DNA from 2 places in the Bradyrhizobium sp. SZCCHNS3016 genome. Region 1 is predicted to be linked to the other one. Evidence: predicted binding sites of a transcription regulator. Region 1 holds the regulator's gene; the other holds the start of a gene.

Region 1 (5,787 bases):
TGGCCGCATCACTCGGGTTCCTGGTGTCATTCGTCGCGCAGCAAAAGGGCTGGGGCTACCATGCCTATCCGATGGTGGCGCTGGCGCTGCTTGCCGCCGGCCTTGCCGTGTCGGCGATCGACGCCAGCCGCGACGCGCGACGCTGGCCGCGTGTCGCCACCGCTCTCGCCGGCACCGTGCTCTTCGTGCAGACCTGCTTCTGGTTCAATGGTAGTGTCGATGTCCAGCAGATCGAAGCCCAGGTGGCCCGGCTCGGGCCGCGCCCGAGCATGCTCGTGCTCAGCGCGGCGGCGGTCATCGGGCACCCCATGGTGCGGACCCTTGATGGCACCTGGATCTCGCGCCAGGAGGCGTTCTGGGTCCGGGAAATCGTTCGCCGGTCGCAACAAGACGGAACCATCGATTCACAGACTGCGCAGAGGCTCGCGCCCTATGTGGAACGTGAACGCGCCGGGATCATCGCCGACTTCCGGAGGCAACCGCCCGACGTCGTCCTGATCGACAATCAGAACAGCGACTGGGGCGACTGGGCGCGTTCCGACCCCGAGATCAGGGCTCTGCTCGCGCCCTATGTGCTGGTGCAGACCGTCGATGGCGTCGAAATCCTGAAGCGCGGCTAGCACGGCACCGTCATCAGCCCGCCTTTCGAGGCGAAATGACCTGGGAAATGCGACCCGCAGGGCGCGCTGATCGCCGCAGGCGATCAAAACCGCGCGCCCGGCCTGTTGCGGGGGGCGCAAAGCCGCTAAAAGCGTGCCGCCGAAGACCACGCTGGCGAGGACCCCCGACCGCCTCGGCGCGAGGCCTCGGTCAACGAGGCAATGTTTGATGATGATCGTTCGACTCTTCGCCGCGGCTACCCTGCTGATGTCGCTGCTGCACTCCGCAATGGCCGCCGAAGCCATATTTCCGCCCGGCGTCCGCATCGGGCTCGCGCCGCTGGTGGGGCTCGCCAAGGCCAAGACGTTTTCCGGTTTCGAAACCGAGGACCAGAGCGTCAAGGTGCTGCTGACCGAACTGCCGGCGGCCGCCTATGGCGAGGTGAAGAATGCGTTTACCGCCAATCCCGCCGGGACCGGCAGCGTCAAGCCGGAGAGCATCGAGACCGCCGCCGGCACCGCCTACTACACGGTTGAGAACGGTCGGGATGGCGCCACGCCGGTGCGGCGCTACTCGATGATCCTGCCCGGCAACGGCTTCTCCGGCTACGTGGCCGTGCAGATCCCGGAGACCGCGAGCCGGATCTACACCGACGATGCCGTGCGTCAGATGTTCGCCTCCGCCGTCGTCCGCAAGGACGTTCCCGTCGACGAGCAGCTCGCGATGATGCCGTTCAAGGTGACCGAGCTCTCCGGGTTCAAGACCATCCGCACGCTCGGGCCGGGTGCCTTGATCCTGGCCGACGGCGAAGAGGACAAGGGCTTCGAAGCCGCGCCCTTCGTGGTGATCGGGCTCGTGGCCGGGGTGGCCCCGGAGGCGGGCGACCGCGCGCGTGTCGCCCAGCAGGCGGCCACCACCATTCCGGGCGTCCGCGAAGCGCGCATCACGATGTCCGAGCCGATCCGCATCGACGGCCAGCCGGCCTACGAGACCCGGCTCGAAGCCACCAGCGGCAAGGACAATACGCCGGTGACCGTGGTGCAATGGCTGCGCTTCGGCGGGCCGAATACGCTGCGGATCATCGGCAGCGCGCCGCGCGATCAGTGGTCGGTAGCCTTCCCGCGCTTCCGCGCCGTCCGCGACGGCATCCAGCCGAGAGGCTGAGCCCAACTCGGTATCCGGAAGCCGCGGTCTCATCGGCCGCGGTCCACTGCCGCGACACGAACTACAAACTCGCGCCGACAAACAAGAAGCCACTGGCATCACCGCCCGTGGCTTCTTCGTTGGACTGATAGGACGGCAGGAGAAGGCCTGCCTATGCTTGCCGTCACGCGGCGCTGTTCGACTGATCGTTGCTCGGCGCGGGCGCCGCCTTCGCGCCACCCTTGGACACGCCGACCAGCGCGGGACGCAGGATGCGCTCGCCGATCATGAAGCCGGCCTGTACGACCTGCACCACGGTGCCCGACGGCACCGACGAATCCGGGACCTCGTACATCGCCTGCTGGAAGTTGGGGTCGAACTTCTGTCCCGTCGGATCGAACTTCTTGACGCCGTTCTTCTCCAGCGTGTTGAGCAGCGAGCGCTCGGTGAGCTCGACGCCCTCGATCAACGATTTGAGGCCTGCATCGGCATTGGCGCGTGTCTCGGCCGGCACGGCATCGAGCGCGCGCTGCAGATTGTCGGCGATGTCGAGCACGTCGCGCGCGAAGCCGGTGATGCCGTACATGCGTGCATCGGCGACTTCACGGGCCGTCCGCTTGCGCAGGTTCTCCATCTCCGCCAGCGTGCGCAGCATCTTGTCGCGCGCGTCGGCCGCCTCCTTGGCAAGGGCCTCGACCGAGCCGGTCTCAGGATCGTCGGGCATGATATAGGGCTTGGAGACGACGGGTTCGCTGGCCTGCGCCGGGTTTTCCGGATCATTCTTATGCAGGTCGGGATCGGTCATGGACAGACTCGCAAGTTCGGCTGACGGGTTTTGGGGGTATGGTGCGGGATATCGTGCTTTGGGCGTCGAAAATCAAGCGCAGCCTGACCATCGCGCCCGATGGCGCTGTCCGCGGGTTAACCATGTCACGCGTCAGCCACCAAGCAGCCGGCTGACCAGACGCGCGGCATAATCGACCGTCGGGATCACCCGGGCATAGTTGAGCCGGGTCGGACCGATGACACCGAGCACGCCGACGATGCGACCCGTGGCGTCGGAATAGGGCGACACGATCGTCGACGAGCCCGACAGCGAGAACAGCTTGTTCTCCGAGCCAATGAAGATGCGGACACCTTCCGCGCTCTCTGCCCGTCCGAGCAGATCGACGACGCCGCGCTTGGTCTCGAGATCGTCGAACAGCCGCCGCACGCGCTCGAGATCTTCGAGCGCATGCAGGTCCTCGAGCAGGTTGGCATGGCCGCGCACGATGAGCTGCCGCTCGTCGCTGTCCCCTCCGGACCAGCTCGCGACACCGGCGGCGATCACCTTCTGCGCGAGCTGGTCGAGCTCGGTACGATCATGCGCCAGCGCGGTCTCGAGCTCGAGCCGTGCTTCCGCCAAGGTCCGCCCTCTGATGCGGGCATTGAGGAAATTGGACGCCTCGGTCAGCGCCGAGGATGGCACGCCCGGCGGCAGAACCAGAACCCGGTTCTCGACCTGCCCGTCCTCGCCCACCAGCACGACCAGCGCACGCTCGGGCTCGAGCCTGACGAACTCGATGTGCTTCAGCCGGGTGTTGGATTTGGCGGTCAGAACCACGGCAGCGGCACGGGTCAGACCCGACAGCCGGGTCAGCGCCTCGTCCAGGGCGGCCTCGACCGATTGCGCCCGCCCGACCGCGGCGAGCTGGCTCTGGATCGATTGCTGCTCAGCCTCGGTCATGTCGCCGACCTGCATCAGGGCGTCCACGAAGAAACGCAGGCCGGCCTCGGTCGGCAGGCGGCCGGCCGAGGTGTGCGGCGCGTAGATCAGGCCGAGCTGCTCGAGATCGGCCATGACGTTGCGCACCGAGGCCGGCGACAGCGGAACCGCGATCAGCCGCGAAATGTTGCGCGAGCCGACCGGCTCGCCGGTCGCCAGATAGCTTTCGACGATCTGCCGGAAGATCTCGCGCGAGCGCTCGTTGAGCTGCGCCAGACCGGCCGGCGGTGTCATCAGGTTGATCGGATCGTGGTGGGCCACCAGATGCTCTCCTCGCAGCTGCCTATAATGTGTCCATGCGGCGGCTCGGTGGCAAGCCGGTCGTCGCGCGCTCTCGGGCGCGACGAGGCCATGATAAACCCTTGATAAGCCCTTGCCGCTGCCGGTCGCGGCTCCTACAAGGCCGGTCAAAGTCGGTCTTTCGCGCGCTTTCACGGAGAGAATCATGCGGCCGAGCCGCCGTGCACCGGATGAACTGCGGGCCGTGAGCCTGGAACGCGGCGTCGTCAAATACGCCGAGGGCTCCTGCCTGGTGAAGTTCGGCGACACCCATGTGCTGGTCACCGCCACGCTGGAGGACCGGCTGCCGCCCTGGCTCAAGGGCCAGGGGCGCGGCTGGATCACGGCCGAATACGGCATGCTGCCGCGCGCCACGCTGGAACGGACCCGGCGCGAGGCCTCCGCCGGCAAGCAGACCGGTCGCACCGTCGAGATCCAGCGTCTGATCGGCCGCTCGCTGCGCACCGCGATCGACCTGGAAGCGCTCGGCGAGCGCCAGATCACGGTCGATTGCGACGTGCTGCAGGCCGACGGCGGCACGCGCACGGCGTCGATCACCGGCGCCTGGGTGGCGCTGGCCGACTGCATCAAGTGGATGAAGTCGCGCAACATGATCAAGACCGAGGTGCTGCGCGCCAACGTCGCCGCGATCTCCTGCGGCATCTACAACGGCACGCCGGTGCTGGATCTCGACTACGCCGAGGATTCCGAGGCGGAGACCGACGCCAATTTCGTCATGACCGGCGACGGCCGCATCATCGAGGTGCAGGGCACGGCGGAGAAGACGCCGTTCACCGAGGCCGAGCTCCTGGCGCTGATGGCACTGGCCCGCAAGGGCGTGGCGCGGCTGGTCGACCTGCAGAAGATGGCGGTCGCGTGAGTAGCGGTCATCGCAAGCTCACCGGGCGCCTCGTCATCGCGACCCACAATCCCGGCAAGCTTGCCGAGATGCGCGAGCTGCTCGCCCCCCATGGCGTCGAGGCGGTGTCGGCCGGCGATCTCGGCCTGGACGAGCCGGACGAGACCGGCGAGACCTTCCAGGCCAACGCCCGCATCAAGGCGGTCGCCGCGGCCAATGCCGCGCAGCTTCCTGCCTTTGCCGACGATTCCGGCATCGTGGTTCATGCGCTCGATGGGGCGCCCGGGATCTATTCGGCGCGCTGGGCCGGACCGGACAAGGATTTCACCGGCGCGATGACGCGCATCGAGCGCCTGCTGCAGGAGCGGGACGCGAGGAGTGCCGACAAGCGCAGCGCGCATTTCGTCTCGGCGCTGTGCGTGGCGTGGCCGGACGGTCATGTCGAGGAGGTCGAGGCGCGGGTCGACGGCACCCTGGTCTGGCCGCCGCGTGGCACGGCGGGCTTCGGCTACGACCCGATGTTCCTGCCCGAGAGCCACGACCGGACCTTCGGCGAGATGACCAGCATCGAGAAGCATGGCCTGCCGCCGCTCGGGCTCGGCCTGTCGCACCGGGCGCGCGCCTTCGTAAAGCTCGCGGAGATCTGCCTTGACCAGCGCTGACAGCGAAGCGTTCGGCGTCTATGTGCACTGGCCGTTCTGCCTGTCGAAATGTCCGTATTGCGACTTCAACAGCCATGTCCGGCATGCCGCCATCGATCAGGACCGCTTCGCCCGCGCCTTTGTGCAGGAGATCGCGACCACGGCCGCCCGCATCGGGCCGCGCACCGTCACGTCGATTTTTCTCGGCGGCGGCACGCCGTCGCTGATGCAGCCGCAGACGGTCGGCGCCATTCTCGACGCGATCGGCAAGCACTGGCACGTCGCTGGCGATGTCGAGGTGTCACTCGAAGCCAATCCGACCAGCGTCGAGGCGACACGCTTTGCCGGCTATCGCGCCGCCGGCGTCAACCGGGTCTCGCTCGGCGTCCAGGCGATGGACGATGCGTCGCTCAAGATGCTGGGACGCCTGCACACCGCCGAGGAGGCGATGAAGGCGGTGGCGATCGCGCGCAATGCGTTCGAGCGTTATTCGTTCGATC
Region 2 (5,787 bases), on a different contig from region 1:
GCGTCAAGCCGCCTTCTGCTGCGCGATCTGCTCGACCGATGCCGTGCCGATGGCAATGCGGCGGGGCTTCATCGCCTCGGGGATCTCGCGTACCAGCTCGATCCGCAGCAGGCCGTTGTCGAACGCCGCGTTCGTCACCTGCACGTAGTCGGCGAGATTGAACTGCCGCTTGAAGGGACGCGACGAGATGCCCTGATAGAGATATTCGCGGGTCTCCTTGTCGGCCTTGCGCCCTTCCACCGTGAGCACGTTGTGCTCGGCGGTGATGGACAGCTCGTCCGGGGCGAAGCCTGCCAGCGCCAGCGAAATCTGGTAGCGGTCGTCGCCGAGCCGCTCGATGTTGTACGGGGGATAGTTGTCCTCGACCGCGCGCTGGGTCTCGTCGAGCAGGTCGAACAGACGGTCGAAGCCGATGGTCGAACGCCACAGCGGAGAGAAGTCGTAGGTCCTCATAGCCAAGTCCTCCTAAGAGCAAGATGGATACGAAGGAGCGCCGAGCCGATGCAGACTTCAAAGTCCCAGAAACTTCTGAGTACCAGACGACCGGTCAGCGCCCAGATATCGACCGGGCCCTTACGGCACCCGGCGCCGCCGAAGCGGCAGCAGACGACTTAGAACAGCCGACATCCGTTTCAAGAGGGAAAATCGAATTTTTTGTCGCAGCCTCTATCGCAGCGCAACACCCATCAGGCGGCCACGGCGGACAGCCGTTGCAGCCGCATCGTCGCCTCCCGGAGCACGCTGACCAGCCGGTCGCGCTCGCGCTGATCGATGTCGCCACGCGACAACACGGCCTGGCAGTGCGCCACCACGCGTTGCTCGCTCTCGATCAAAAACCGCGTCAAGCGACGGGGATCACCCATGCTCATGACGGAGGTCGGGTTGGGCGGCGGATGATCGTATTGCCAGGCTGGCATGATCGGGCCTGCGAGCTCGCGCTGCGCTGCTGATGAGACCGGGCGGCGCGACAGCGCTCAACCACACCTCCCGTGAACCGTCGATCCATTCACAGTCCAGCCGCATGGCAATTGTGGCCGGTTCTGGACCGATTGCGGTCGTCAACCTGATTGATAGCTGCGCGTTGTGGCCGATCCACGACCGCACAGGGCAGCGATCAGTTGTTTGTAGATATTTCCTTCAGGCAGCCGGGGCTGGTTGCGGCCAGCCCCGGCTTCGTCTGATCAGAAGTCCATCGACGGCGCAGCCGCGGCGGCCTCCGGCTTCTTCGGCTTGTCGGCCACCAGCGCCTCGGTGGTGATCAGCAGCGAGGCGACCGAGGCCGCATCCTGCAGCGCGGTACGGACCACCTTGGCGGGGTCGATCACGCCGGCCTGCACCAGATCCTGGTACTCGCCGGTCGCGGCGTTGAAGCCCCAGCCATAGGCATCCTTCTCCAGGAGCTTGCCGACCACCAGCGAGCCGTCCTCGCCGGCGTTCTGCACGATCTGCCGCACCGGCACCTGGATGGCGCGCCGGACGATGTCGACGCCGGCCTTCTGGTCGGCGTTAACAGTCTTGACGCCGTCGAGCACCTTGGTGGCGCGCAGCAACGCCACGCCGCCGCCGGGCAGGATGCCCTCCTCCACCGCAGCGCGGGTCGCGTGCAGCGCATCGTCGACGCGGTCCTTGCGCTCCTTGACCTCAACCTCGGTGGCGCCGCCGACCCGGATGACCGCGACGCCGCCGGCGAGCTTGGCGAGCCGCTCCTGCAGCTTCTCGCGGTCGTAGTCGGAGGTGGTCTCCTCGATCTGCAGCTTGATCTGCTGCGCGCGCGCCTCGATGTCCTTCTTGGCGCCGGCACCATCTACGATGGTGGTGTTCTCCTTGTCGATCACGACCTTCTTGGCGCGGCCGAGCATCGACAGCGTCACGTTCTCCAGCTTGATGCCGAGATCCTCGGAGATGGTGGTGCCGCCGGTGAGGATCGCGATGTCCTCCAGCATGGCCTTGCGGCGATCGCCGAAGCCGGGCGCCTTGACAGCTGCGATCTTCAGGCCGCCGCGCAGCTTGTTGACGACAAGCGTCGCCAGCGCCTCGCCCTCGACGTCCTCGGCGACGATCAGCAGCGGCTTGCCGGACTGCACCACGGCCTCGAGCAGCGGCAGCATGGTCTGCAGGCCCGACAGCTTCTTCTCATGGATCAGGATGTAGGGATCCTCGAGCTCGACCCGCATCTTCTCGGAATTGGTGACGAAGTACGGCGAGACGTAGCCGCGGTCGAACTGCATGCCCTCGACCACTTCGAGCTCGGTGTCGAGGCTCTTGGCCTCCTCGACCGTGATCACGCCTTCATTTCCGACCTTCTGCATGGCCTCGGCGAGGAAGCGGCCGATTTCGTTGTCGCCATTGGCCGAGATGGTGCCGACCTGCGCGATCTCGTCATTGCTGGTGATCTTCTTGGCGTGCGACTTGAGATCTGCCACGATCGCGTCGACCGCGAGGTCGATGCCGCGCTTGAGGTCCATCGGGTTCATGCCGGCAGCCACCGACTTGGCGCCTTCCTTGACGATGGCCTGCGCGAGCACGGTTGCGGTGGTGGTGCCGTCGCCGGCGAGATCGGCGGTTTTCGAGGCCACCTCGCGCACCATCTGCGCGCCCATGTTCTCGAACTTGTCCTCGAGCTCGATCTCCTTGGCGACCGTCACGCCGTCCTTGGTAATGCGCGGCGCGCCGAACGATTTCTCGATCACGACGTTGCGGCCCTTGGGACCGAGCGTGACCTTCACGGCATTGGCGAGGATGTCGACGCCGCGCAGCATGTGGTCGCGCGCGTCGGTCGAAAACTTCACGTCCTTGGCAGCCATGTTCGTCGTCTCCTTTCTCTCGATGACTGTCAGTTGAGGGAATCAGGCGGCCTTCTTCGCCGCCACGGGAGCTTCGATGACGCCGAGCAGATCGCTCTCCTTCATGATCAGGAGATCCTTGCCGTCGATCTTGACCTCGGTGCCCGACCACTTGCCGAACAGCACCCGGTCGCCGGGCTTGACGTCGAGGGCGACCTGCTGCCCCTGCTCATTCCGCGCACCTGGACCCGCGGCGACGATCTCGCCCTCCTGCGGCTTCTCCTTGGCGGTGTCGGGAATGATGATGCCGCCCTTGGTCTTCTCCTCGGCCTCGATGCGGCGCACGAGCACGCGGTCGTGCAATGGACGGAAATGCATGCACATCCTCCTTTACAGATCAGCGATGTCATAAGCCTCGGGTCCATCCGGCCCCCGGGCGAGCAACGACCTAGGAAAGCCGAACTTTTCGTTCAAGAGGGTCACGCAAATTTTTTGGCACTCTCGGGGAACGATTGCCAGCGCGGCTCTTGAACCGGGCCGGCTGCTTTCCCAGCTCTGTCGTCGCCAAAAGAACCTGATCGCGCTTGTTGGGGATCACGATGCAGCTTCCGCCTTCTCTCCGGGCCGTCCTGGCGCCTGCCATCCTGTTTTGCCTGATGACCGGGCCCGCCCTGGCCCAAATTCCCGATCTCAAGCTCGGCCGGGTGCCGACGCTCGCGCCGCTGGTGAAGGAGGTGACGCCGGCCGTCGTCAACATCTCGGTCGAAGGCAAGGTCCGCCAGGACAACCCACTCTACCAGGACCCGCTCTTCCGCGAGTTCTTCGATGTCCCCAAGCAGGTCGAGAAGCAGATCAGCGCCACCGGCTCGGGCGTCATCGTCGATGCGCAGCGCGGCTACGTCATGACCGCCAATCACGTCGTCGAGCACGTCACGACAGCGCAGATCCGCACCAAGGATGGCCGCAAATTCGCCGCCCGCCTGATCGGGCGCGATCCCGCCACCGATATCGCGCTGCTGCAGATCAGGGACCCCATCGACCTCAAGACCATCTCGCTTGGCGACAGTGATGCGCTCGAGGTCGGCGACTTCGTGATCGCCGTCGGCAACCCGTTCGGCCTTGGCCAGACCGTCACCTCGGGTCTCGTGAGCGCGCTCGGGCGAACCGGCCTCGGCAAGCAGGGCTACGAGGACTTCATCCAGACCGACGCGGCGATCAATCCCGGAAATTCCGGCGGCGCGCTGATCAATCTGCGCGGCGAGCTGGTCGGCATCAACACCGCGATCATCTCGCCCGGCGGCGGCAATGTCGGCATCGGTTTCGCCGTGCCCATCAACATGGCGCGGCGGGTGATGGAGCAACTGGTCGCCAACGGCCGCGTCGACCGCGGGCGTATCGGCGTGACCCTGCTCGACCTGGATGCGCCGGCCGATGGCCGGATTCAGGGTGCGCGCGTCGCCGACGTCACCGTGGGCTCGCCGGCCGAACGCGCGGGACTGCGCAAGGGTGACATCATCGTGAAGGCGAACGACATGCCGGTGCGCAGCGCCACGCAGGTTCGCAACCTGATCGGCCTCACACCGGTCGGGCAGCGCGTCCGTCTCGTGTTCGAGCGCGACCGCGCGCTCGGCAACGCGACGGTGGAGGTCGCGCCAGTCACCGAAGAACGTGCGCGCGCGAGAACCTCGGGCTGAGAATTCAACTTCTGTTCGCTGTTAGCTGCGCATACCACGTGGAGTAAATTTTTACCGTGCATCAAGCATGCAGCGAGACGCCGATACCTCTCTAAACGCCTGTTAAGTGCCATCGCGCTTATTGCAACCCCGCGGAGGTATTGAAATGCGGGGTGATGGTTTGGCGTTCAGTTTGCCACGCTGGCGCGTGACGCGCTGGCTGGCCGACCCGGGATATCCGGTGTCATCAGATATCCGACTCGCATTGACGGGTGAGCTGTACGGCTGCTGGTCGGTTTTCGCCGGCGGCGCCATCAACACCGTGGCGGTCGCCGCGGCGCTTGCGCTGCGCACGCCGACCGCCCTCTTCATCACATGGTTCGTGATGGAAGTCGTAATCTGCCTGTCGCGACTGATCGTGATGATCATTGCCTACCGCCGCGCGCGCGAGCGGCTAACGACGCCGACCGACATCCACATCCTGCTGTCGGTGGCATGGAGCGCCAGCGTCGGCTTCGGCGTCGGCATCAGCCTCGCCTCCGGCGACTGGGTCGCCGCGTCACTCACCTGCATCTCGTCGGCCGCCATGGTGGGCGGCATCTGCTTTCGCAATTTCAGCGCGCCGCGCCTCGTCGGCACCATGATCCTGTTCAGCATCGGCCCGGTCATCCCGGGCGTCGCGACGTCGCATGAGCCGCTGTTGTTCGCGATGTATCTGCAGATGCCGGTCTACTTCCTCGCGATGACCGGCGCGGCGTTCCGGCTCAACAAGATGCTGGTGGCGGTCATGCAGTCCAAACGCGAGAGCGACGAGCGGGCGCGGCGCGATCCGCTCACGGGCCTGTCCAACCGCGCCGGCCTGATCGACGCGCTGCAGAGCAGACTCACGGACAAGGCCGGCGGCGACCGGAGCTTCGCCGTCCTGTATCTCGATCTCGATGGCTTCAAGCCGGTCAACGACACCTTCGGTCACGCCGCAGGCGACGAGCTGCTGAAGATCGTCGCCAATACGCTGCGGCGGACCGCCTCTCCGGACGACGTCATCGCCCGGATCGGCGGCGACGAATTCGTGGTGCTCGCCGGCGATCCGGCGATCGACCACGCACTGGCGCTCGGCGAGCGGATCATCGAGGTGATGGCCGCCCCGATGGTCATGCCGGGTGGTGCGCATGTCCAGATCGGCATCAGTATCGGCATCGCCGTCGCGCCCGAGCACGGCACCGATCCGGAAGCCCTGCTGTTCGCGGCGGACGCCGCGTTGTATGAAGCGAAATCGAGCGGGAAATCCTGCTGGCGGTTGGCCTCGGCCGAAGCCAACCTCGCAGCGCTGC

The links. Region 1 encodes HrcA, which represses chaperone genes, less so after heat shock. Its sites were predicted from a motif close to GTTAGCACTCNCNNNNNGNGAGTGCTAAC; they were not measured.
Region 2: the regulator HrcA is predicted to act here: its motif matches at 3,275-3,303, upstream of groES (co-chaperone GroES).

The regions. Positions count from the first base shown of each region.
Region 1 is NZ_JAUETE010000017.1:133,891-139,677, reverse strand. It holds gene QW881_RS27785 (hypothetical protein) at 1-620, shown strand, start outside; gene QW881_RS27780 (hypothetical protein) at 829-1,764, shown strand; gene grpE (nucleotide exchange factor GrpE) at 1,928-2,548, opposite strand; gene hrcA (heat-inducible transcriptional repressor HrcA) at 2,681-3,769, opposite strand; gene rph (ribonuclease PH) at 3,954-4,667, shown strand; gene rdgB (RdgB/HAM1 family non-canonical purine NTP pyrophosphatase) at 4,664-5,308, shown strand; gene hemW (radical SAM family heme chaperone HemW) at 5,295-5,787, shown strand, end outside.
Region 2 is NZ_JAUETE010000011.1:151,389-157,175, forward strand. It holds gene QW881_RS21405 (Hsp20 family protein) at 4-453, opposite strand; gene QW881_RS21410 (hypothetical protein) at 687-917, opposite strand; gene groL (chaperonin GroEL) at 1,182-2,804, opposite strand; gene groES (co-chaperone GroES) at 2,847-3,161, opposite strand; gene QW881_RS21425 (trypsin-like peptidase domain-containing protein) at 3,383-4,477, shown strand; gene QW881_RS21430 (GGDEF domain-containing protein) at 4,623-5,787, shown strand, end outside.